3 regions of the Mucilaginibacter sp. AK015 genome follow, and region 3 is predicted to be linked to each of the others. Evidence: riboswitches for the same ligand, from Rfam matches in the RefSeq annotation. Region 3 holds a riboswitch; each other region holds the start of a gene.
What was found. A riboswitch is a leader RNA that binds a small molecule or an ion and turns the genes downstream of it on or off. The one in region 3 is predicted to bind S-adenosylmethionine.
Positions count from the first base shown of each region.

Region 1: linked by a shared signal. The riboswitch ahead of metH (methionine synthase) and the one ahead of HDC91_RS02505 (O-acetylhomoserine aminocarboxypropyltransferase/cysteine synthase family protein) in region 3 are both predicted to bind S-adenosylmethionine.
Region 2: linked by a shared signal. The riboswitch ahead of HDC91_RS09645 (peroxiredoxin) and the one ahead of HDC91_RS02505 (O-acetylhomoserine aminocarboxypropyltransferase/cysteine synthase family protein) in region 3 are both predicted to bind S-adenosylmethionine.

Region 1 is NZ_JACHCV010000004.1:118,470-126,780, reverse strand. It holds gene HDC91_RS15475 (S41 family peptidase) at 1-397, opposite strand, end outside; gene murQ (N-acetylmuramic acid 6-phosphate etherase) at 606-1,409, shown strand; gene HDC91_RS15465 (hypothetical protein) at 1,513-2,079, shown strand; gene HDC91_RS15460 (Bax inhibitor-1/YccA family protein) at 2,173-2,913, shown strand; SAM riboswitch class I at 3,387-3,498, shown strand; gene metH (methionine synthase) at 3,629-7,345, shown strand; gene metF (methylenetetrahydrofolate reductase [NAD(P)H]) at 7,457-8,311, shown strand, end outside.
Region 2 is NZ_JACHCV010000002.1:110,859-119,169, reverse strand. It holds gene HDC91_RS09670 (type I phosphomannose isomerase catalytic subunit) at 1-364, shown strand, start outside; gene HDC91_RS09665 (response regulator) at 478-912, opposite strand; gene HDC91_RS09660 (PAS domain-containing sensor histidine kinase) at 926-2,407, opposite strand; gene HDC91_RS09655 (glycoside hydrolase family 2 TIM barrel-domain containing protein) at 2,844-3,911, shown strand; gene HDC91_RS09650 (SulP family inorganic anion transporter) at 3,961-5,508, shown strand; SAM riboswitch class I at 5,622-5,739, shown strand; gene HDC91_RS09645 (peroxiredoxin) at 5,884-6,519, shown strand; tRNA gene HDC91_RS09640 (tRNA-Cys) at 6,535-6,605, shown strand; partial or broken gene HDC91_RS09635 (DUF5996 family protein) at 6,816-7,744, shown strand; gene HDC91_RS09630 (class I SAM-dependent methyltransferase) at 7,786-8,311, opposite strand, start outside.
Region 3 is NZ_JACHCV010000001.1:584,232-592,542, forward strand. It holds gene HDC91_RS02485 (menaquinone biosynthesis protein) at 121-864, opposite strand; gene HDC91_RS02490 (histidine phosphatase family protein) at 877-1,497, opposite strand; gene mqnE (aminofutalosine synthase MqnE) at 1,622-2,815, opposite strand; gene HDC91_RS02500 (PLP-dependent aspartate aminotransferase family protein) at 3,001-4,116, shown strand; SAM riboswitch class I at 4,280-4,392, shown strand; gene HDC91_RS02505 (O-acetylhomoserine aminocarboxypropyltransferase/cysteine synthase family protein) at 4,628-5,941, shown strand; gene metX (homoserine O-acetyltransferase) at 6,039-7,094, shown strand; gene HDC91_RS02515 (homoserine dehydrogenase) at 7,094-8,311, shown strand, end outside.

The DNA of each region.
Region 1 (8,311 bases), on a different contig from region 3:
CGGTAATTATACCCGCTTTAGCGGCAGGCCCGCCGGCGTTAACCTGGGTAATTACAAGCGTATCGCGCAGTAACTGGTATTCTAAACCAATACCGTTGAAACCACCCTCCAGTCGTTCGTTGATAGAGCGGGCCTGCTTTGCCGGCAGGTACACCGAATGAGGGTCCAGGCTTTGCAGCATATCGTTAACCGTTGCGCCCTCTACACTGTCCGTATTAACGGAGTCGACATACTTGGTGCTTACAAGATCAAGCACACGGGATATTTTATCGGGCCCCGAAAAACTAAGGCCTATCCTTCGCCCCCCAATGTTGTCACCGGTAATAAGTATCCCAATTGCAATACCTGTCAATATTAAAATTACCGTCCTGAAGATAATGCCCGCAATTCTTTTCATCTATATTTAGCCATTGCAAATTTAATAAATAGCAGCTATTGCCTATAATTAATATCGGCTTCTTTGCTTTGATGTTTTTTATTCAATTTTGTTAAAAATTTATTAACTGTAGCCTCACTTGAATCTTCTCCAACGGAGAGGACTTATTCGTCGTATTATAAACCCTCTCCTCTGGAGAGGGCAGTGTGAGACCAATTATTGCCAAAACATGGAAATAAACACCGAAAAAGACTCCAACTACAACGGGCTTGAAAGCATGCCGGTAGCAGAGCTGCTTCAAAACATTAATAACGAAGATAAAACCGTGCCATTAGCGGTTGAAAAAGCGTTACCCCAAATAGAAAAGCTGGTAACAGTTGTTGCCGAACGCATGCGCAACGGCGGAAGGTTATTTTACATTGGCGCGGGCACCAGCGGCCGCCTGGGCGTTGTTGATGCCTCTGAATGCCCACCCACATTTGGTGTGCCGTTTGATTGGGTGGTTGGCATTATAGCGGGCGGCGATACTGCCATACGCAAAGCCGTTGAATTTGCCGAAGATGACCGTGAACAGGCGTGGAAAGATCTGCAAAAATTTAATATCACCGGTAAGGATGTAGTAGTGGGCATTGCGGCATCGGGCACTACGCCCTATGTTATTGGCGGGTTAAAAAAGGCTAAGCAGCATGGCGTAGCCACAGGCTGTATAGTTTGTAATGCAGGCAGCCCCGTAGCTGCTGCGGCCGAATATCCCGTTGAAGTGGTTACCGGTCCCGAGTTTGTAACCGGCAGCACCCGCATGAAGGCCGGCACCGCGCAAAAACTGGTATTAAATATGCTCAGCACAAGTGTAATGATACAATTGGGCCGCGTAAAGGGTAATAAAATGGTAGATATGCAGTTATCCAATAATAAATTGGTACACCGCGGCACCCGTATGGTAATGGCCGAAACCGGCTTGCCTGAAGAAGAAGCCGCTGAGCTATTAAAGAAACATGGCAGTGTGCGCAAGGCGGTAGATAGCTTGAGATAGATATGCAAATGAACAGGATTAGATGTGCAGATATGCAAATATGCAGATGTGCAGATGAGGAAAATAAAAAAGTCTCCCTGGCGGGGGGAGGTTGGAGGGGGCTATGCACGAAATAGAACCATATTACCGATGGCGCGATGATTATGTAGCATCTGAGGATGAGTATTCGCCGTTTTATGCTACCGAGTACAGCGAGTTTGAATTTGATAAGCAGGTATATAATTATTTGCTGCACCCGCAGTGGGATTCTTTTGGGTCGAACACTCTGTACCTGAAGGTTTTGTTTGTTGATTACGATCGGGGTTACAGCATCATCGAGTTTATTGGCGAATGGAACGACGCCATTAACAATGATATTATGCTGATGAAACGCGAACTTTTTGACCTGATGGTTGACCAGGGCATAAACAAATTTATACTGATAGGTGAGAACGTGCTTAACTTTCACTTCTCTGACGACAGCTATTACGAAGAGTGGTTCCAGGAGGTTGAAGATGGCTGGATAGCCGGCATAAACTTCCGCGACCATGTGATATCCGAGTTTAAACACAGCAACATTGATTATTACATCAATTTTGGCGGTCAGCTTGATGACCTTCACTGGAGGGCATTGAAGCCGCTGCAAATGTTTAAAAAAGTAGAAGAGCAGTTAACTAAAAGATTAAGTTAGAATTCACAGCCAATTGTAACCTTTTTAACAGGTACAACTTTTTCAATCATTACATCGTTTTTATTATATTCGTACAAATAATTTCTGAAATACATGGAAACCAAAACCGATAATTTTGAATACGTTTACGATAACGTAAGTTACGTAGAAAACCCTGAAGCATCCCGCAAGTTCATTGCTAATGTATTTGTGTGGATGTTTGTTGCTTTGGGCATATCATCTGCATGCACATACCTGTTTGCTTTTATACCGCAGCTGTCAGCCATGCTGCGCGACCCGGAAACCGGGCAGAACAACATTTTAGGTATCGTTACTATGTTTGCGCCGCTAATTTTTATATTAATTTTAAGAGGTCGTTTTGAAAAAATGAGTTTAATATCAACCGTTGTAATGTTTGTAGCATTTTCGGCTGTTATGGGTATTAGCATTAGCTATATATTTTACTTATATTCTTTTGGAACTATAGCATCATCCTTCATAACAGCAGCCGTAGTGTTTGGAGTTATGGCTATCGGCGGTTATACTACTCAGCAGGACCTTACAAAATTTGGTTCTATCCTGATCATGCTGCTTATTGGCGGTATAATTGCTACGGTTCTGAATGTTTTTTTATTCCGTAGCAGTAGCTTTGATTTACTTATCAGCTACATAATGGTTGCGATATTTGTTGGCTTAACTGCCTTTAATGTACAAAGGTTAAAAAGGATTGGCGCCGGTATAGAATATGGAGACGCGGATGGCAAAAAACTGGCAATTATGGGTGCGTTAACGCTGTATATGAATTTCGTTAACTTGTTCCTGTGGTTGTTGCGCATTTTCGGCAACAGAAGATAATCGGATATCATAAATAAAAATTGAAAGCCGTTTGCTATCAGCAGGCGGCTTTTTTGGTTCAAAGGTTTTGGCTAAGCCATGAAGACCTGAGTGTTATCCGTCCCATAAATGGAACGGCAATAAACCCTGCTTAAATAGAACTTGCTTTGTCCCGCATATAGTACAAATCGCACAATTGAAATGAATCACGGCCGCTTTCGTTCGCCCCATAAATCGGGCGGCAATGAACCCGGCTTAAAATATAACTTGTTTTGCCCCTCAAACAGTACGGTTGAAAATCGAATCATGCCGTTTGCTTTATTCAACGGGTAGCGTTGCTTTGTCCCGCATACGGTACAAACGGTACAGTTTGAAAATGGAATCATTGCCGTTGGCTTTAGCCAACGGATAGCCAGACAAATCATTTTGGCTTCAGCCAAACTTCGTGTAATTTATACGCTTGCACTTTACAACATTATTACTCATATTTGTACCGCTTATGGAGAAAGACGGAGGGATTAGACCCTGCGATGTCTTAGCAACCTGTTACTTAACAAGGTGCTACATTCTACTCCGGTTAAAAGAATAACCGGGGACAGATAAGTGAAAGTCAATTTAACACCCGACTTTTCGAGTAAGCTGGAATAGATATGAGATTTTAGACGTGAGATATGAGATAGCCTTAGCTATGCTTTTTTTCTCAAATCTCAAATTCTCCTGTCTCACATCTCAACAAATGGATATTAGAAGAGAGTTACAAAAGCGCATTCTGGTTATTGACGGAGCTATGGGTACCATGATACAGCGGTACGAGCTCACCGAGCAGGATTTTCGCGGGGAGCGTTTTCGCGACCACCCATCCGATCTGAAAGGCAATAACGACCTGCTGAACATCACCCGGCCGGATGTGATCAAAGCTATCCATGCCGAGTACCTGGAGGCGGGTGCAGACATCATCGAAACAAATACTTTTAGCACACAACGCATATCGCTGGCCGATTATCACCTCGAGGAACTTGATTATGAACTGAGTTACGAGGGTGCCCGCATTGCGCGTGAAGTAGCCAACGAATACACCAAACGCGACCTTTCAAAACCGCGCTTTGTAGCCGGAGCCGTAGGTCCCACAAACCGTACCGCATCGCTGTCGCCGGATGTGAACGACCCGGGTTACCGCGCCGTTACCTTTGACGACCTGGCCGAGGCTTATTACGCCCAGGTACGGGGTTTGGTTGATGGCGGCTCGGACCTGTTACTGGTTGAAACCATATTTGATACCCTGAACGCCAAGGCAGCACTGTTCGCCATCGACAGGTATAAAAGTGAATGCAAGGCAGCCGGTAAAGATTACCCTGCCTTTAGGGAAACCGGCGGCATCATGATATCGGGTACCATTACAGACGCATCAGGCCGTACCTTATCAGGGCAAACGGTAGAGGCATTTTGGAACTCTATCAGTCACGCCCACCTCTTATCGGTAGGGTTAAACTGTGCTTTGGGCGCCCGCGAGATGCGGCCCCACTTAGAGGAGCTGTCTGAAAAGGCGGGTGTGTTCATCTCCGCCTACCCCAACGCGGGCCTGCCAAACGAATTTGGCGCTTATGACGAGACCCCGCACGAAACCGCTCACCAGGTTGATGATTTTATGAAGGCAGGCCTGGTAAATATAGTAGGCGGCTGCTGTGGCACCACGCCCGAGCATATTAAATGTATTGCCGATAAGGCCGCTAAATATCCGCCAAGGCAGATACCCGAAATTAAGCCCTACCTGCGCCTAAGCGGGCTGGAAGCCGTTACCCTTACGCCCGAAACAAACTTTGTAAATATTGGCGAGCGTACCAATATTACCGGGTCGCCAAAATTTTCTAAACTTATCCTTGCCGAAGATTATGAGGCCGCCCTGAGCGTTGCCCTGCAGCAGGTAGAAGGCGGCGCACAGGTGATCGATATCAACATGGACGAGGGGATGATCGACTCGGAAGCTGTGATGGTAAAATTCCTGAACCTGGTTGCCAGTGAACCGGATATTGCCAAACTGCCCATCATGATCGATTCCTCCAAATGGTCGGTTATCGAGGCCGGGCTTAAATGCCTGCAGGGCAAAGGTATCGTCAACTCTATCTCGCTGAAAGAAGGCGAAGAGAAATTTAAAGAATATGCCCGCAAAATATTAAGCTACGGCGCTGCCACAGTAGTAATGGCCTTTGATGAAACGGGGCAGGCCGATTCGCTGGAACGCCGTAAAGAGATTTGCGAACGCAGTTACCGTATTCTGGTTGATGAGGTTGGTTTTCCACCCCAGGATATCATCTTCGATCCCAATATTTTAACCGTAGCAACCGGGCTGGAAGAGCATAACAACTATGCAGTAGATTTTATTGAGGCTACCCGCTGGATAAAACAAAACCTGCCGCTGGCCAAGGTTAGCGGTGGGGTAAGTAACATATCGTTCTCGTTCCGGGGCAATAACGTGGTACGCGAAGCAATGCACTCGGCGTTCCTGTACCATGCCATAAAAGCCGGGCTGGATATGGGTATCGTAAACGCCGGGATGCTGGAAGTTTACGAGGAGATACCAAAAGACCTGCTTGAGCTTGTGGAAGACGTTTTACTAAACCGCCGCGAAGATGCCACCGAGCGTTTGGTTGAGTTTGCCGATACCATTAAAAGCAAAGGTAAAGAAGTGGTGCGCGACGAAGAATGGCGCAAGGGGACGGTAGAACAGCGCCTGTCGCACGCGCTGGTAAAAGGCATTATCGAGTACCTGGATGATGATGTAGAAGAAGCGCGCCAGAAATTTGCCAAGCCCTTAGAGGTTATTGAAGGCCCGCTGATGGATGGCATGAACGTAGTAGGCGACCTGTTTGGCGCCGGTAAAATGTTTTTGCCGCAGGTGGTAAAATCGGCCCGGGTAATGAAAAAGGCGGTGGCATATTTACTCCCCTTTATCGAACAGGAGAAACAACGCGTTATTGATGCCGGTGAGGATAGCAGCGGCAGTCGTGCTAATGCTGGCAAGGTATTAATGGCCACCGTAAAAGGCGATGTGCACGATATTGGTAAAAATATAGTAGGCGTGGTATTGGCCTGTAACAACTTCGAGGTGATAGATCTTGGGGTAATGGTACCGGCGCAAAAGATAATTGAAGAAGCAAGAAAACACGAGGTGGATATCATCGGCCTTAGCGGTTTAATTACCCCGTCGCTCGACGAGATGGTGCATTTTGCCAAAGAAATGGAGCGCGAAGGTTTTACCATTCCGCTGATCATTGGCGGGGCAACTACCTCGCGCATCCACGCGGCAGTAAAGGTAGCGCCGCATTATTCTGGCGGGGCTATTCATGTGTTGGATGCATCGCGCAGCGTAACCGTTTGCAGCAGCCTGATGAACCGTGATACCCGCGAGGATTATATACAGGGCATAAAAGACGAATACGCCAAAGCCCGGGAAGCCCATGCCAACAAAAAAAGCGACAAGCGTTTTGTAAGCATTGAACAGGCCCGGGAGCAAAAGTTTCAGATAGACCTGAAAACCGTAGCGCCCGCGCCTGCTTTTACCGGTATTAAAGCATTTGAAAACTTTCCGCTGGAAGAGCTGGTGCCTTATATCGACTGGACACCGTTCTTTCATACCTGGGAGTTACGCGGCAGCTACCCTAAAATATTTGCCGATAAGTTTGTGGGCGACGAAGCCCAGAAGCTTTTTGACGACGCACAGGTACTGTTAAAGAAAATTGTTGACGAAAAACTGCTTCGCGCGAGTGGTGTTATTGGCTTTTGGCCGGCAAACAGCGTTGGCGACGATATTGAATTATATACCGACGACACCCGGCAGCATTTGCTTACGCGTATTCATACGCTTCGCCAGCAAAACGAAAAGGTGAAAGGCGAACCCTATTATGCCCTGTCGGATTTTATCGCTCCGAAAGAAAGCGGTGTGGCCGATTATTTTGGCGGCTTCGCGGTGACAGCCGGACTTAGCTGCGACGAATTGGTGGCCGTGTTTGAGGCGGATCATGACGATTACAACAGCATTATGGCCAAAGCCATTGCCGATCGCTTTGCAGAAGCTTTTGCCGAAAAAATGCACGAACTGGTAAGAAAGGAATACTGGGGTTACGCAAAGGCTGAGCAATTAGGCGCGGAAGAATTGATCAAGGAAGAATACCAGGGCATACGCCCGGCACCTGGTTATCCCGCCTGCCCTGACCATACCGAAAAAACCACCTTGTTTGAGCTATTAAAGGCGGAGGATAACGCCCACATGCACCTTACCGAAAGCCTGGCCATGACACCGGCAGCATCGGTAAGCGGCTTTTATTTCGCCCACCCGCAGGCAAGGTATTTTGGTTTGAACAAGATAAGTAAAGACCAGGTGGAGGATTATGCAAGGCGGAAGAATATGTCAGTAGATACAGTTGAACGCTGGCTCGGGCCTAACCTTAATTACTAACAGCGCGTCATTGCGAGGTACGAAGCAATCTACCGATAAGCATATCCATATGCACAGTTCAGAGATTGCTTCGTGCCCCGCAATGACGCATTAAATTAGACTAAACTCAACATGAAAATAACGGAGCATATTGCTAACGCCAACGGCAAAACACTTTTCTCTTTTGAACTGATCCCGCCATTAAAGGGGCAGAGCATACAGGGCATTTACGATGCTATCGACCCGCTGATGGAGTTTAAGCCGCCGTTTATTGATGTTACCTCGCTGCGCGAGGATTACATTTACAAAGAACACGAAACCGGCTTGCTGGAGAAACTTGCCTACCGCAAGCGCCCCGGCACTATTGCCATTTGCGCGGCTATCATGAATAAGTACAAGGTAGATACTGTTCCGCATTTACTTTGCGGCGGTTTTACCAAAGATGAAACCGAGAACGGCCTGATAGACCTGCAGTTTTTAGGTATCGATAATGTGCTGGTGCTGCGCGGTGACGCCCGCCGCGGCGATGCCTCTTTTGTTCCGACACCAAACGGGCATTGCTACGCTACCGACCTGCTGCAGCAAGTAGTGAACATGAACAACGGTGTTTACCTGCACGAGCATTACGAAGGCATTATGAAGACGGATTTTTGCATAGGTGTTGCAGGCTACCCCGAAAAGCACTTTGAAGCACCAAACCTGAAAACCGATTTTAAATACCTGAAGCAAAAGATAGATATGGGGGCGAACTTCATTGTTACCCAAATGTTTTTTGACAATCAGAAATATTTTGATTTTGTGAACAACTGCCGGGCTGTGGGTATCAATGTACCTATCATCCCCGGGCTTAAGCCTATTACCACATCAAAGCAATTGGTTAACCTTTCTAAAACCTTCCATATCGATATCCCGGAAGCATTAAGCGATGCCATACACGATTGCAAGGAAGAAAAGCATGTAAAAGATATCGGTATAGAGTGGATGATA
Region 2 (8,311 bases), on a different contig from region 3:
GGTAGACGACAAGGGCAACAAGCGCGAACTGCATACCGAAGAGGCCCTGGCAGCAATTGATTACAAACATTATCCGGAATATAAAACGCTTTATACCCCGCATAAAAACGAGGATGTGCATTTGGTAACCTGCCCGTACTTTACCACTAACGTGCTTGGTTATACCCACGGCCTTGATAAAGACTATTCGAACTTAGATTCGTTTGTGATACATGTTTGTATTGGCGGCGAATACACCATCAAATATAATGGCCTGGCTTACCCGGTAAAAATGGGCGAATGCATACTGCTGCCAAAAACCATCGGTAAAGTAGAGCTTAAAACCACATCGGGCTTTAAAATTTTAGAGAATTATATAGAATAATAGATTTCTCAGGTTCCTTTTGATTTCACTGATATAAAAAGACCGGGTTAATTTGAGCCCGGTCTTTTCATATTTATTATTTGTATAATCTACTGTCAATCGGTGTGTCCTGATCAATTATAGCGTTCCATATCGGTCGGGTTTTGCAGTTTTCTTGCTATCTCTGCCAGGTATAATTCATCAATAGGTTTTAAAAGATAATCAGCAATCAGCGGGTTATTTTTAGCACGCCTGATGTCGCCCAGGTCAACCGACGAACTGATCGTGTAAATTGTGATATTTTTTCCCAGTTGAGATTTTATTTCCTCAAAAGCAGCGTTAAATTCCCAGCCGTTCATTACCGGCATGTTAATATCTACAAATAAAACATCAGGTAAATGGTTGCTGTTTTGCGGATCTGTTAAATAATCAATAGCTTCTTTGCCATTGTTAAAATGCAGTATTTTGTCAAATAAGCGCCTTATAGCTGTTAATTTTTTAAAACCGTAAGTGAAAATTTCATCATCATCAACAATTCCGGCTGTCACAATTTTGTTTTCGGTATTCATTAAAGGGTATTAGTTATACCAGCTTTATAGTAAATTTTGTGCCAACGTTTACGGCACTGTCTACCTGTATGCTTCCACCCAGGGCTTCTACCTGGTTCCGCGTAATAAAAAGTCCTATGCCCTTAGCGTCCTGATTATGGTGAAACGTTTTGTACATGCCAAAAAGCTCGTCGCCATAACGTTTCAGGTCAATGCCAATCCCATTATCTTCAAACACCAGGTAAACCTCGTGCCCAATTTTGTGGGTGTTAATATTTATAACCGGGTTACGATCGGGATGCTTATATTTTATAGCGTTGGTAAGCAGGTTCTGAAAAATGCTTTCCAGGTAAGCGGGTATATAATCTATTTGCGGGCAGCCGGCAAAATCAATATTGATCTGAGCACCGGCATTGGCAATATTGGTATGTAATACCGATTCAACGTTGTTGTATATAGTCTCAAAATCAATAACCTTCCTTCCCTTGCTGATTTCTGATTGTATTTTAACTATTTCATCCAAATGCCCCATGGTAGCGCTCAGGCTTTCGCTAATGGTTTTGATGTGCGAGAAAATTTCGGTGCGGTCGTCCTGCAGGTGCGATTCTTCAAACAGGTTTACCATAAACTTTAGGTTTCCAGCGTGCGAACGCAGGTTATGCGATACAATGTAAGCAAAGTTTTGCAGCCGCTTGTTTTGGTCGTCTAACAAATTCAAAGATGATTGCAGCGTGATACCTTTCTTTTTGATGCTGTCGATATCCTGGAAAATGCCCCTTAGGATAATGCAATTGCCATAATCATCAAGCACAGGCACACCCTTGCACCGTACCCATATTACGTTATTCCTGGCTGTTTTAAATAACACCTCAATATCATAAGGCTTGGAATATTTTATAGCGTTTTCGATAGCTGCTGTAAGCACCTGGCGATATTGCGGTTCAAAAAAACTGATGGCTTCGGGTACCGTTATTGGGGGCTGTGCATCCAGTTCAAAAATGTTGTATGTCTCTTTCGAAAACCTCAACGCCATTGTAGCGGCATCGATTTCCCAGCTGCCAATTTTTGCTATACGTCCAATTTCGGCACACTTAAGTTCTTTTTCAGCAACTTTTGTTTCGCTTACTTTAAGCGCATTAATATTGCTAAGTACGCCGTATATCAGCGGTCCGTCTGCGGTATCATGTTTTTGAGTGGTACTTTCAAACCATTGATAACCATTTTGTTTGGTAAGCAGCCTGATATGCACAACCGGCGAATTGCCAAGCCTTGTATGATGGGTAGAGGCTAAGAAGGCCTGTTTATCGTGGTAATATAGCAGATGTTCAAAAAAGTAATTGTATGAGCATTCTATCTCGCCCGGTTTATACCCCAACGCAGTATAAAACCCCGGCGACCATTTAACCTGCCTGGTATCGGTGTTATACTCCCAAATGCCTAAATGTATGCTGTCAATTATACGCGCAATATGAGCTATGCTTTCGCCAGAAAACTTATGACCGTCAGAAAAACTCATTTTACACTTTAATCACTAATCTATAATTACCACATGGCCTAATAAAATATATGCCAAAAGCACAATTCTGTTATAATTAAAACCAAAAGTTGTATTAAACCCGCAGTCTTAAATATTTTTTATTGGTTGCCATCCGGGCTTTTCAACGCTTATTGGTCATTGTCAAAATTTCTATAGCGCTGAAAATTACCTTATTAAACAATGTAAGGGTCTTATACGGTTTTTTACCCGCAGGGTTATGAAAATTTGAGCGGATAAAAATAGTATAATATTCGGCGAAATAATATCATAACTGAAAAGAAATATTATTGCTATTCAATGTGTTCATAAATCCAGTAGCGTATTAGGCGGTTTATATCCGTTTAAATTATATGTGAGTTTGACATTATTAATTACAGCATCATTTTCTATATTTAGCCTTACAAAATTTACAACGATGGGAAAACAATTCTTGAAGCTGCTTACAATTGTTCTGATATCAATAACGGCCGGCGCAGCCGCCCAAACGACGCCTGCAGGTAAAGTATGGTCGGTGGCCAAGGCCAATACCTGGTACGGCCAGCATAAATGGATGACCGGTGCAGATTTTATACCCAGTACCGCGATTAACCAGTTAGAGATGTGGCAGGCGGCAACGTTCGACCCTGCAACCATCGACCGGGAGTTAGGTTATGCCGAAGGGATAGGGTTTAATACCATGCGGGTGTTTTTGCATAGCCTTGCCTGGCAGCAGGATAAAGCCGGTTTTAAAAAACGTATTGCCCGATACCTCGCCATTGCCGATAAGCACGGCATTAAAACCATGTTTGTGTTTTTTGATGACTGCTGGAACGCCGGTGCCAAAATTGGCACCCAGCCTGCGCCAAAGGTTGGCGTACACAATTCAGGCTGGCTTCAGGACCCGGGCAACCGCCTGAACAACCCCGGCGAAACCGCCATGTTGCAGGCTTACGTAACTGACGTTATGACTGCCTTTAAGCACGACAAGCGCATACTGCTGTGGGACCTGTATAACGAGCCGGGCAATTCCGGTAAAAAGGATGCCTCGCTTGCATTGCTTAACAAAGTATTTACCTGGGCACGGGCGGTAAACCCCGATCAGCCTGTATCCGCTGGTTTATGGGATTGGAGTTTTGAAAAATTGAATGCCTACCAGGCCCTTAACTCGGATATTATTACTTACCACGATTATACCGACGAAGCCTCACACCTAAAAACTATACAACTATTAAAAAGCCACGGCAAACCGCTTATCTGTACCGAATATATGGCCCGCACCCGCGGAAGCAAATTTGCCAATGTAATGCCTATGCTCAAAAAAGAGAACGTGGGCGCACTTAATTGGGGTTTTGTAATGGGTAAAACCAATACCATTTACGCCTGGGATAACCCAATTCCTGATGGCAGTGAACCTAAAGAGTGGTTCCACGATATATTCCGGAAGGATGGCACACCTTACAGGGCCGAAGAAGTGGAGCTGATAAAAAAACTAAACGGAAAGTAGAACAGCAATACGCCCGGTATGTTGCAGGCATTTTTATAGCTTTGCGGCCATGAAGGCGAGCTTTAAATTATTCGATTTTACACAAAAGGTTAACTATAAAACCGAAATACTGGCCGGCCTTACTGTTGCCATGACCATGATGCCCGAATCATTGTCGTTCGCCATACTGGCGGGCTTCCCGCCATTGGTAGGTTTGTATGCCGCTTTTATAATGGGGCTTGTTACCGCTATATTCGGCGGAAGGCCGGGGCTCGTTTCGGGCGGGGCAGGGGCCACGGTTGTAGTGCTGATAGCATTAATGAAGGCCAACGGGATAGAATATGTATTTGCCGCAGTGGCATTAGCAGGCATTATCCAGATCGCTATTGGGGTGTTTAAACTGGCAAAGCTTATCCGGCTGGTGCCGCAACCTGTTATGTATGGTTTTGTAAACGGCCTGGCGGTGATCATTTTTATGGCGCAGCTACAACAATTTAAAACGGTGGTTAACGGGCAGCCGGCCTGGCTTAGCGGCGCTCCATTGTTAATTATGGGCGGCCTTGTGGCGTTAACCATAGCTATTGTGGTGCTTTTCCCAAAAATTACCAGGGCGGTACCATCGTCGCTGGTGGCAATTATTGTTGTATTTGTTTTGGTGCTGGGTTTTGGTATCCACACAAAAACAGTAAGCGATATTGCATCTGTCAGCGGTGGCTTCCCGCCTTTTCATATTCCTGCCATACCTTTAAGCCTGCACACACTCAACATTATTTTCCCTTATGCTTTAATTATGGCGGCTGTAGGCTTAACAGAGGGCCTGCTTACCTTAAACCTGGTTGATGAAATGACCGCAACAAGGGGCAACGGCAACCGCGAATGTATAGCCCAGGGAAGCGCCAATATTTTAAATGGTTTCTTTTTTGGGATGGGCGGCTGCCCCATGATAGCGCAAACCCTGGTAAACTTATCAGCAGGCGCCAGGGCAAGGTTATCGGGTATAATAGCATCGCTAACTATTTTATTGATTATACTTTTTGGGGCGCCTGTTATAGGCAAACTGCCAATGGCCGCCCTTACCGGTGTGATGATCATGGTGGCATTTGGTACTTTTGAATGGATAAGCTTCAGGATATTTAATAAAATGCCCAAACAGGATGTATTTGTGGGGATATTAGTTGCTGTTATAACTATACTGCTGCACAACCTTGCATTGGCTGTGTTGATAGGCGTTATTATATCGGCCCTGGTATTTGCCTGGGAAAGTGCAAAACGCATCCGCGCCCGTAAATATGTAGACGGTAATGGCGCCAAACATTACGAAATTTACGGCCCGTTATTTTTTGGATCGGTAACGGCGTTTTCTGAAAAGTTTGACATCTCCGGCGATCCTGACGAAGTGATTATAGACTTTAAAGACAGTCGCGTTGCCGATATGTCGGGTATCCAAGCCCTTAACAAATTAACAGAGCGATATCGTAAGGCAGGCAAAAAACTCCATTTAAAGCATCTGAGTAAAGATTGCATCGCTTTGCTAAAAAATGCCGCTGATGTTATTGATGTAAATATTATGGAAGACCCGCATTACTGGGTAGCAACAGAAAAGAGTTATAATATATAGATTATCTTCCTGAAATTTAGCTGTTTAAAACAGATGTTAAAAATAAATTATAAAGTCTATAGGAATTATAGAATTTATAATTACTTTTGTAATGTAATCGTTCTTTAAATATATACTTATCCAGAAAGACAGAGGGAAAGGCCCTATGATGTCTTAGCAACCTGTACAGCTTTTAGCTTGTGTAAGGTGCTAATTCCTGCTTCGCCGCATAGCGTCGGAGACAGATAAGCTGATTTAAAAGACCACCATGTTTTGCATCCAAAACATGCTCTTGCATCTGCCGGCATCCCTTCAAATTTCCTGTATAAGTTTTGTAACTATTAGCATAGCATTAATGGCTGTATATTTTTATATCAACTTAAAATTTAAAAAGACATGAGTTTACGAATTGGCGACGACGCCCCAAATTTTAAAGCACAAACATCACAAGGAGAAATAGATTTTTACGAATACCTGGGCGATAGCTGGGGTGTGCTTTTCTCGCACCCGGCTGATTATACCCCCGTTTGCACCACTGAACTGGGCAAAACCGCAGCGCTCAAAGACGAGTTTGCAAAGCGTAATGTAAAAGTAGTAGCCTTAAGCACCGATAATGTAGAATCGCACAAGGGGTGGATAAAAGACATCAATGAGACCCAGGATGTTGAAGTTACGTTCCCGATCATAGGCGATGAAACCCGCGAGATATCGCAAGCTTACGACATGATACATCCTAATGCTTCGCTAACAGCAACCGTGCGCTCGTTATTTATTATCGGCCCCGATAAAAAGATAAAACTGATCATCAGCTACCCGGCATCAACCGGCAGAAATTTCCAGGAGATATTGAGGGTGATAGATAGCCTGCAGTTAACCGCTTACCACAGCGTTGCTACCCCTGCCGATTGGAAAGACGGCGAAGATGTTGTGGTGCTTCCATCAATCAAAACAGAAGATATCCCGGCTAAATTCCCTAAAGGGTTTAAAGAGGTAAAACCGTATTTGCGTACAACGCCCCAGCCCAATAAATAACTGGCTGAAAGATAAAGTCGCGTGGCCGAGAGGATAGGTGTGGGTCTGCAAAACCTTTAACGGTAGTTCGAATCTACCCGCGACGTCTGAAACTATACTGACTGACTATAATGACGGGGCGGTGGGCTGAGGAGTCCATCGCCTTTTTTGGTTACTGCCCGGTCATCGCCAGGCTTGGCCACTCTCTAATTTTTCACCCTCTTTGCGTAGCAGAAAGGGCCACGCACGAAGTGTCGCTTGGTGAGTAAACTAACACACTACATAAAAAATTCCCCCATTTCATTGTATCTTTACGTATGAACACTACCACTCACCCCTGGCCAAAACTCGATTATCATTACCTGAAGGACACCCTTGCCACGGTACACATGTGGACACAAATGATAGGCAAGGTGCGCCTCAAAAAAATGCCGTGGATAAACCACTCGTGGCAGGTTACGCTGTATGTAAGCGCTACAGGCTTAACAACAGGCAGCATACCCTACGGCGGCGGGGTGTTCCAGATAGACCTTGATTTTATAAAGCATCAACTGCATATCACCACCAGTACGGGCGAAAATATCTCATCGGCATTAGGCGCCGAAACCATAGCCGCTTTCTACAACGAGTTATGGCTAACCTGAGGTTGGCGGGTATTGAAGTGGAAATTTATGCCGCGCCTAATGAGGTTGACCCGGCCATACCCTTCGCCGAAAACCAAAAGCCATGTACTTACGACAGCGATGTGATGCACAACCTGTGGCAGGCGCTCATCAGGATACACAATGTTTTTACTGATTTCAGGGCAGGCTTTTTGGGCAAATGCAGCCCGGTACATTTCTTTTGGGGCGCGTTCGACCTGGCAGTTACCCGTTTCAGCGGCCGGCCGGCGCCCAAACACCCCGGCGGCGCGCCCAACATGCCCGATGATGTAATGCAGGAAGCATACTCGCACGAGGTTAGCTCATGCGGGTTTTGGCCGGGCAGCGAGGCGTTTCCGCAGCCGGCGTTCTACGCCTATTGTTACCCAACTCCTGAAGATTACGGCAAGCAGCAGGTGAGCCCACCCGAAGCCTTTTACAGCCAGGAAATGGGCGAATATTTTTTAATGTACGAAATGGTACAGCAAGCCGCCAACCCCGAAAATACCCTGATGCAGTTTTTGCAAACTACCTATAATGCCGCCGCCACAACAGGTAATTGGGATAGAGCATTAGAGTGTGATTTGCAGGGTTTTAAAAATTAATCGCCAATTCAAATGTTCGCGCTTGAGCGGGCGGTTGGCTATTATAACGGAAAAGTTCGTTCTCCCGGAGAGGGTTTAGGTGAGGCCACTTTCCGCAAACACCACGTTGTCATGCACCGTAAATTTTGCACGTTGGTGGTTTTTATCGGCTCAAAAAGTTCGCCGCCTAAGCTGGCTGTGTACTCCATTAGCACCTGTTCGTTCACCAAAAAGCGTTCGGAGCCATCTGGTAGGGCGTAGCGGCTATTGCCCAGGGGAATCACTTTATCCTCGATGCCAATATCAGATGCCAGCCGCGCGAAAAAATAACCGCCGGTTTTTAATGCGCACCATATTGATCGCAGCATGGCGTCGAAGTGATTGCTATCGGCTGCAAAATGCAGTACTGCGCTGCAAACTATCAGGTCGAACATTTCATCCTCAAAGGGCAGTTGTTCGGCTTTGCCTATGCTGAAGTTTGTTGGCGGAGTAGCCGGAGCCAGCTCTTTGGCCAATGCTTTTACCAGCGCCACTGCTTCAGGATTTGGGTCGATGCCATAAACCTCATAGCCGTTTTGCAGAAAGTAT
Region 3 (8,311 bases):
GAGCAATGCCAAATAATGAATATGGTTTTAAGAAGATGAATTTTTGTCCGAAAAGAATGTTAGTCTGACCTTGTTAAATACTTATACTGGTATTGGTTCTACAAGTTCACTATGACAACCTTACAGCGCCTTTATATAATTCAAAAACAGATACAAAGCTTTCTTTTTATCCTCGGTCAGGTCAAAGTCCAGGCGGTGCATCAGGTAATCCTGCAGGTCGAAATCGGCCCGCTGAGGCAATTCTTTTAAAAGCTCGGGGCGATGCGCCAGTCCGTACCTTAAAGCCTCATTAAATTCTTTAATAAAATCGGCCGGGATGGGTTTGTTGGCTATCCAGGCAGCAAATACAAACGGCAGGCCGGTAAACTTTTGCCACTCTGCAGCAAGGTCGTAAACGTATTTATATTGTTCTGTTTTGCCAAAAGTGCGGTCGCCTATTTGTACAAAGGCGGTGTGCTCATCGGCCGATGCCGCGTAATCGGGCGCGTTTTTGATCAGGCCGGGCTGTACCTTCCAATAGTTTTTTAGCAGCACAAGTGCCAGGTTATTTGAGCTGCGCGATTCGGGGTCCAGCTGTATCTGCTTTACATCCCTGATATCGCAATTGCTGAAAATGAACACGGAGTTTACCGCGCCCACAGCGCCAATGCAATAATTAGATACAATCTCCCACTGAGGCAAACTTAAGGTAGCGGCTACGGGTATTAAACCAATATCAACCACGTTATCAATTAACTTTTGAGCACAGTCAGATGGCATATCCAGGCTCAGGTCTATCCTGTCCTTAACCGCCGAGTGTTGTAATCCGTATAAAAAGGGTTTGGTGTTAGTGTAGCTAACGGCAGAAATTTTTATCTTATTCACGTATCGTTCTCTCTAATCGTTTTTTAAATGTTTGGCATTGTTTGCTTCTGCAATTGTAAAGGTGGCGCCATCGTAGGTAACCTTATACAGCACAAGGTTCTGGTGCGGAAAATTATCCATTTGGGTAAGCGGCTGATTAGTAAGTACGCACATTAGCAAGCGCAGCGCGCGGCCATGCATACATATCAGCACCGTTTTTTCTTCGGGATGGCTCATGATGATTTCAAGTGCCTTTAGCTGTCTTTCTTTTACCTCGTTAGGGCTTTCGCCGCCCTCAAATTTTTCATCCAGCTTACCATCCAGCCAGTCGCGCATTAATTGTAAAAAAGCGGCTTTGGTATCGGGCGTAGCGGCTTGTCCTTCGTGTACTCCCCAGGCCAGCTCGTCAAGACCCGATAGTTTCTGATAAGGGATGCCCAGGTCAATAAATTGCTGTACGCTTTGCTGCGTGCGTTTTAAAGCTGATACATAAATCTTATCAAAAGGTATATCTTTATAAGCCTCATAAAATTGGTTTGCCTGGCGGCGGCCTTCATCGTTCAGATCGGTATCGCGCCCGCGGCCCTGCACAATGCCTTGTTTGTTAAGGTCGGTTTGGCCGTGGCGTGTTATATATAATGTTTTTTGAATCATTGTTCATTAGTTCAATTGTTCATCAGTTCATTGGTTCGGATGTTGGCTAACTATCTCATTAGTTTATTGGTAAGTACCAATGAATAAATGAGCTAATGAACCAGTGAACCAACAGACCAATAAACTAATTAATAACCGGCAATTTATAAAAGCGCGGTTTTGCTTCTTCGGCAAACTGGTAGTCGTTATAATCGGTAATCACATTGTAAAGCGTATCGCGCTCTATGGGGTAACGGCCCGCATGCTTTATCAGGTCAACCAGTTCTTTTGTACTCATGGCCGGTTTTTGTTCTTCGGCACCCGCCATCGAGTATATTTTGGTGGTATCGTCAAGCGTGCCGTCTATATCATCAACCCCGAAATTTAGCGATAGCTGCGCGGTGGTGCGGCTTATCATGGCCCAATAGGCTTTTATATGGTCAAAGTTATCAAGATAAATGCGCGCTATGGCGTAGTTGCGCAGATCTTCTACAACGGTTGATTCGGGCACGTTACTCATCTGGTTATCGCGGTTGCGGAATTTCAGCGGGATAAAGGTTTGGAAGCCCCCCGTCCTGTCCTGTAACTGGCGCAGGCGTTCCATATGGTCCACCCGGTGATAAAATTTTTCGATGTGCCCGTAAAGCATAGTAGCGTTAGATCGCATGCCCAGTTTGTGCCACTCCTCGTGTATGGCCAGCCATTGGTCGCCGGTACATTTATCTTTGGCTATCAAGTCGCGCACTTCAGGATGAAATATCTCCGCCCCTCCTCCCGGTATCGATTCCAGGCCCGCATCCTTCATCAGCTTCATACCGGTAGCATAATCTATTTTAGCTTTTTTAAATATATAATGGTACTCTACCGGTGTTAAAGCTTTTACATGCAGATCCGGCCGGTGGGCTTTTATTTTACTGAATAGTTCGCTGTAAAAAGCTACATCGTACTGCGGTAAAACCCCGCCTACAATATGCACTTCGGTAACGGGTTGGTCATCGTACTTTTTAACAATGTCGAGCATCTCCTGCATCGTGTATTCCCACCCGTCGGCACGTTGTTTTATGAGGCGCGAGTAGGAGCAAAATTTGCAATCGTAAACACAAAGATTAGTCGGCTCGATATGAAAGTTACGGTTAAAATAAGTTTTGTCACCGTGTTTTTGTTCGCGTATGTAGTTGGCAAGTACTCCCAGGTAGCCCAGTTCAGCTTTTTCGTAAAGCAAAACGCCTTCATCAAAAGTGATGCGCTGGTTATGAAGTACCTTCTCGGCAATGTTCTTAAGCTCGGGTAAAAGTTGGGGGTTATCCAGCAATACCCTGAAGTTTTCTGATACTTCCATTTAGAAAAATATTTGAGCAAATGTAGCAATTTGCATTAGTTTTAAAACGTACCTACTAATTTGGAACGTGTTTAAACACGCAAGTATGACAATGATGTTACAGTAGGAAAATGTAGAACCATTTTGCATCGGCCGCTATTGATAACTGAATTTTCTTGGTTAATTTGGCGACATTATTCCCTGTTATGAAAATAGAAACTATCGCCATCCACGCCGGTAACCACACCGATGCCTCATCCAAAGCTGTTGTACAACCAATCGTAATGTCGACCACGTTTGAGCGTGATGAAGATGGCGGATTTTCATCGGGTTATCAATACAGCCGTTCGGCAAACCCTAACCGTGCATCGTTAGAAAATGTATTGGCACAGTTAGAAGGCGGCGCTGAAGCGGCGGCATTTTCATCAGGTAATGCGGCGGGTATGTCGGTATTTCAATCGCTTGAGCCGGGCACACACATCATTTGCCCCGACGATATGTATCACGGACTGCGCAACCAGCTTAAAACGTTGTTTGAGGGCATTTTGGATTTTGATTTTATTGATGTGAATGACGAGGATGCGTTAAACGCCCATATTAAACCCAATACCGGTGTAATATGGATAGAAACGCCGTCTAATCCGCTGCTGAAAATTACTGACATCAAAAAGGTAGTTGCTATTGCACGCGGGCATAATATTAAGGTGGTTTGCGATAATACCTTTGCCACCCCACTGTGCCAGCAGCCGCTCGCATTGGGTGCCGACCTGGTGATGCACTCTTCCACTAAGTATTTTGGCGGTCACAGCGATTTAATGGGCGGGGCGCTTATTACTGCTCAGAAAAACCACTGGTGGGAAAAGATCCAAAATGTACAAACTATGGGCGGCGCGGTACCCTCGCCTATGGACTGTTACTACCTGGTACGCAGCATCAAAACCCTGCCTTACCGTGTAAAGGGGCATGTGCATAATGCCTTGCTTTTAGCGGAATTTTTAGAGAAACACCCCGCCGTTGAAAGCGTGATGTATCCCGGTTTGCCATCGCACCCGCAGTATGATATTGTAAAAGCGCAGATGAGTTATCCCGGTGCCATGATGTCATTCACCCTTAAAGGAGGCGAAGACAAAGCAAAAAAAGTGGTGAACGCGCTAAAGATCTTTACCCAGGCCACCAGCCTTGGTGGCGTTGAAAGCCTGATAGAACATCGTGCATCTGTTGAAGGCCCTGATACCAAAACTCCTTTTAACCTGTTAAGGGTATCGGTTGGGTTAGAGCATATTGATGACCTGATAGAGGATCTGGAACAGGCAATGGCATAAATTTAAAATTCAGGCCATTATCTTGGTTCCTAAAGAACGCCGTCTTATTGACAAATGACAATTAAATTAAAATTTAATTTGGAACTTAAATCCTTATTGACCTATATTTGAAACATTATTTGGTAGCGATACCAATCGATCAATTTTCCCTCACACGGATTTTGATTTATAAAGAAGCGGCGAGAGATCAGGCTCGATGAACCGCTGGCAACCCTACAAGGTGTAGAAGGTGCCAATTCCTGTCCCGGAAAATATGTTACCCGGGGGATATAAATTAATAGTCATGAATAGTCTGATTTATTTAGCACAACAAAACACATCGCAAACCCAAACGGGTGTTTCTTCTGTATACAACCTTTCTGCAGGCTGTATTTGTATGTGTTGCTGCTGCTGTTGATGCAGTACACGTTCCCTTTTTCTGTTTCCCGAAAAAACACGTGATGCCCGCTTAGGATAGCTTTATCCTGTCATAATTGTAATATTTCATCAATATCCCTTAAATCTACAGAACATGTCTAATTTAAAATTCGAAACACTGCAACTGCACGCCGGTCAGGAAGTTGATGCTGTAACAGGCTCGCGCGCGGTACCCTTATATCAAACTGCTTCATACGTTTTCAATAATGCCGAGCACGGCGCAAACCTGTTCGCGCTAAAAGAGTTCGGTAATATCTATACCCGTATCATGAACCCTACTACCGATGTTTTTGAAAAGCGCATTGCAGCCCTTGAGGGCGGCATCGCAGCTTTGGCAACAGCATCGGGCCAGGCGGCTCAGTTTATCGCACTGAATAATATCCTGCAGGCTGGCGATAACTTTGTCACCTCTCCTTTCTTGTATGGAGGTACTTACAACCAGTTTAAGGTGGCGTTTAAGCGCCTGGGTATCGAGGTGCGGTTTGCCCAGGACGATACCGCCGAAAATATTGAAAAACATATCGATGGTAAAACTAAAGCCATCTATACCGAAACTATTGGAAACCCCGGTTTCAGCATTCCCGATTTTGAAAAGCTGGCGGCCTTAGCCAAAAAGCACGATCTGCCGCTGATAGTAGATAACACTTTCGCCGCCGGCGGATACCTGTTTCGCCCGTTGCAGCATGGCGCGCATGTGGTTGTAGAATCTACCACCAAGTGGATAAACGGCCATGGTACCAGTATTGGCGGCGCTATTATAGATGGCGGCACATATAACTGGGGCAACGGCAAATTCCCGCAGTTTACCGAGCCAAGCGAGGGTTATCACGGGTTAATTTTTAACGATGTATTTGGCATTAACGGCCCGTTTGGCAATATCAATTTCATTATCCGCGCCCGTGTGGAAGGTCTGAGAGATTTTGGGCCTGCGCAGTCGCCGTTTAACTCGTGGCTTAATATACAGGGCTTAGAAACCTTGTCGCTGCGTGTACAGCGCCATGTTGATAACGCCCTTGAACTGGCCAAATGGCTGGAGCAGCACCCGCAGGTGGCATCTGTTAATTATCCGGGGCTGGAGTCCTCTCCCTATCATATCCTTGCAAAAAAATACCTGAAAAATGGTTTTGGCGCGGTGCTTACTTTCGAAATAAAGGGCGGTAAGGAAGCAGCTAACCAGGTGATAGATAATTTAAAGCTGGTGAGCCACCTGGCCAATATGGGCGATGCTAAAACATTGATCATTCAGCCATCGGCAACCACGCACCAGCAGCTTAGCGACGCGGAACAAGTGTCGGCAGGGGTAACTCCTGCGCAGTTGCGGGTAGCAGTTGGCATTGAACATATAGATGATATCAAGGCTGATTTTGAACAGGCATTTGCCAAAGTACAACAACCGGAATTAGTTTAATTTTTTCAAGAATTTTTTAGTTTTTTTTAGTTTTTTAAGTGATGTTATCAGGGAGCGGTTGTTCAGGCAACTGCTCCCGAAATAACGAAAGTAACAAATGAGCACACAAAGTTTTACCTATACCGGAACGTTTGAACTGGAATCCGGCCAGAAGCTACAGGGACTTGAGATCGGCTTTAATACCTATGGAAACCTCAATAAAAACCGGGATAATGTAGTGTGGGTATGCCATGCCCTCACTGCAAATTCCGATGTTTTTGACTGGTGGAAAGGCCTTTTCGGCCCCAATGACCACTTTAATCCCGAGGATCATTTTATTGTTTGCGCCAATGTTTTGGGATCGCCTTATGGCACCGTTAATCCGTTAAGTATTAACCCCGCTACAGGGCAGCCTTATTACCTGGCATTCCCGGAGTTTACGATCAGGGACATTGTTAAGGCGCATAAGATACTTGCAGACCATCTGGAAATTGAGCATATCGAAATACTATTGGGCGGATCATTAGGCGGCCAGCAGGCTATCGAGTGGAGCATAATTGAGCCCGAACGTATTAAAAACCTGATACTGATAGCAACCAATGCACTCCACTCACCCTGGGGTATTGCCTTTAACGAGTCGCAACGCCTGGCCATTAGTGCCGATCGTACCTTTTACGCCGGATCGCCTGACGGCGGCAGTAAAGGGTTAAAGGCCGCGCGAAGCATTGCACTACTATCCTATCGCAGCTATAAAACCTATGCTATCACTCAACAGGAAGATAGCGATACCGTTACCGATAATTTTAAAGCATCAACCTATCAGAACTACCAGGGGCAAAAGCTGGTGAACCGCTTTAATGCTTACAGCTACTGGTACCTGTCAAAAGCGATGGACTCGCACAATGTTGGCCGTGGCAGGCATGGCATAGATAAAGCGCTTAGCCTGATCAAGGCACGCACGCTGATTATCGGTATCAAATCTGATGTGTTGTTCCCTATAGAGGAACAACAGTACCTGTTCAGGCATATTCCAAAATCGGCCTTTGCCGAACTGGATTCGTTTTACGGGCACGATGGCTTTTTAATTGAAACAGAAGACCTTACAAATATCATCACGTCGTTTTTTAAAACAGATGTAAAAGGAAAAATTATTGAACTACAAAAAATCGCTTAATGAGTAAGAAATTAAATATAGGCCTGTTCGGATTTGGCGTTGTAGGCCAGGGATTGTACGATATCATCAAAACCAAGAACCTTAACCTGGAGATTGTCAAGATCGCGATAAAAAATCCCGAAAAGGAACGGTCGTTGCCGAAAGAATTATTCACCACAGACAGGTACGAGATATTAAACAATCCCGAGATCAATACGGTGGTTGAACTTATAAACGATACCGAGGCCGCGTTCGAGATCGTATCGCGGGCCTTAAGCTCGGGTAAAAATGTGGTATCGGCCAGTAAAAAAATGATCGCCACGTACCTTGACGAATTGATAGCGCTGCAGCACCAGTATGGCACTTCGCTGCTTTATGAAGGCGCGGTTTGCGGCAGTATTCCTATCATCCGCAACCTGGAGGAATATTACGATAACGAATTGCTGCATTCCATTAGCGGTATATTTAACGGGTCATCCAATTATATCCTTTCAAAAGGTTATTTAGAGAACCTTGATTATGATACAGCCCTTAAACAGGCCCAGGATCTTGGTTTTGCCGAAACCGACCCTACTATGGATGTTGGCGGGTACGATGCCAAGTATAAACTTATTATTGCCGCGGCGCATGCTTATGGCGTGGTGATAGACCCGGTACAGGTGCTTAACATCGGCATACAAAACCTTGCGCCAAACGATCTGCAATACGCACGAGAGAAAAAGCTGAAGATAAAGCTGGTACCTGTTGCAAAAGAACTCGACGACAGGCATGTAACCCTGTTTGTAATGCCAAAATTTGTAAATGAAACTGAATTTTTATACAACGTAGAATATGAATATAACGGTGTAACCGTACAAGCAGCTTTTGCCGATCAGCAATTCTTTTTTGGTAAAGGAGCGGGCGGCCATCCTACCGGCTCGGCAGTACTGTCTGATATAGCCGCGCTGCGTTATAATTACCAGTACGAATACAAAAAGGCCAAAGCCGATAACTACCTGCAGTTCACTAACAACGTAGAGGTAAATATTTACCTGCGTTACGAGGACGAAGCGCTTGTAGAAGCGCTGGAGTTTGAACACATTCACGAGCGCTTTTACTCGGGCAGCTATAAATTCGTAATTGGTAAAATAAACCTGCAAAAACTAATTGACAACCAACAGCTTATAGCGGATAGTAAAGCATTTGTTGCTTTTGCCGATCAATTAACCGGCGTTAGCCTGGCCGCTGAAAAAAGGTAC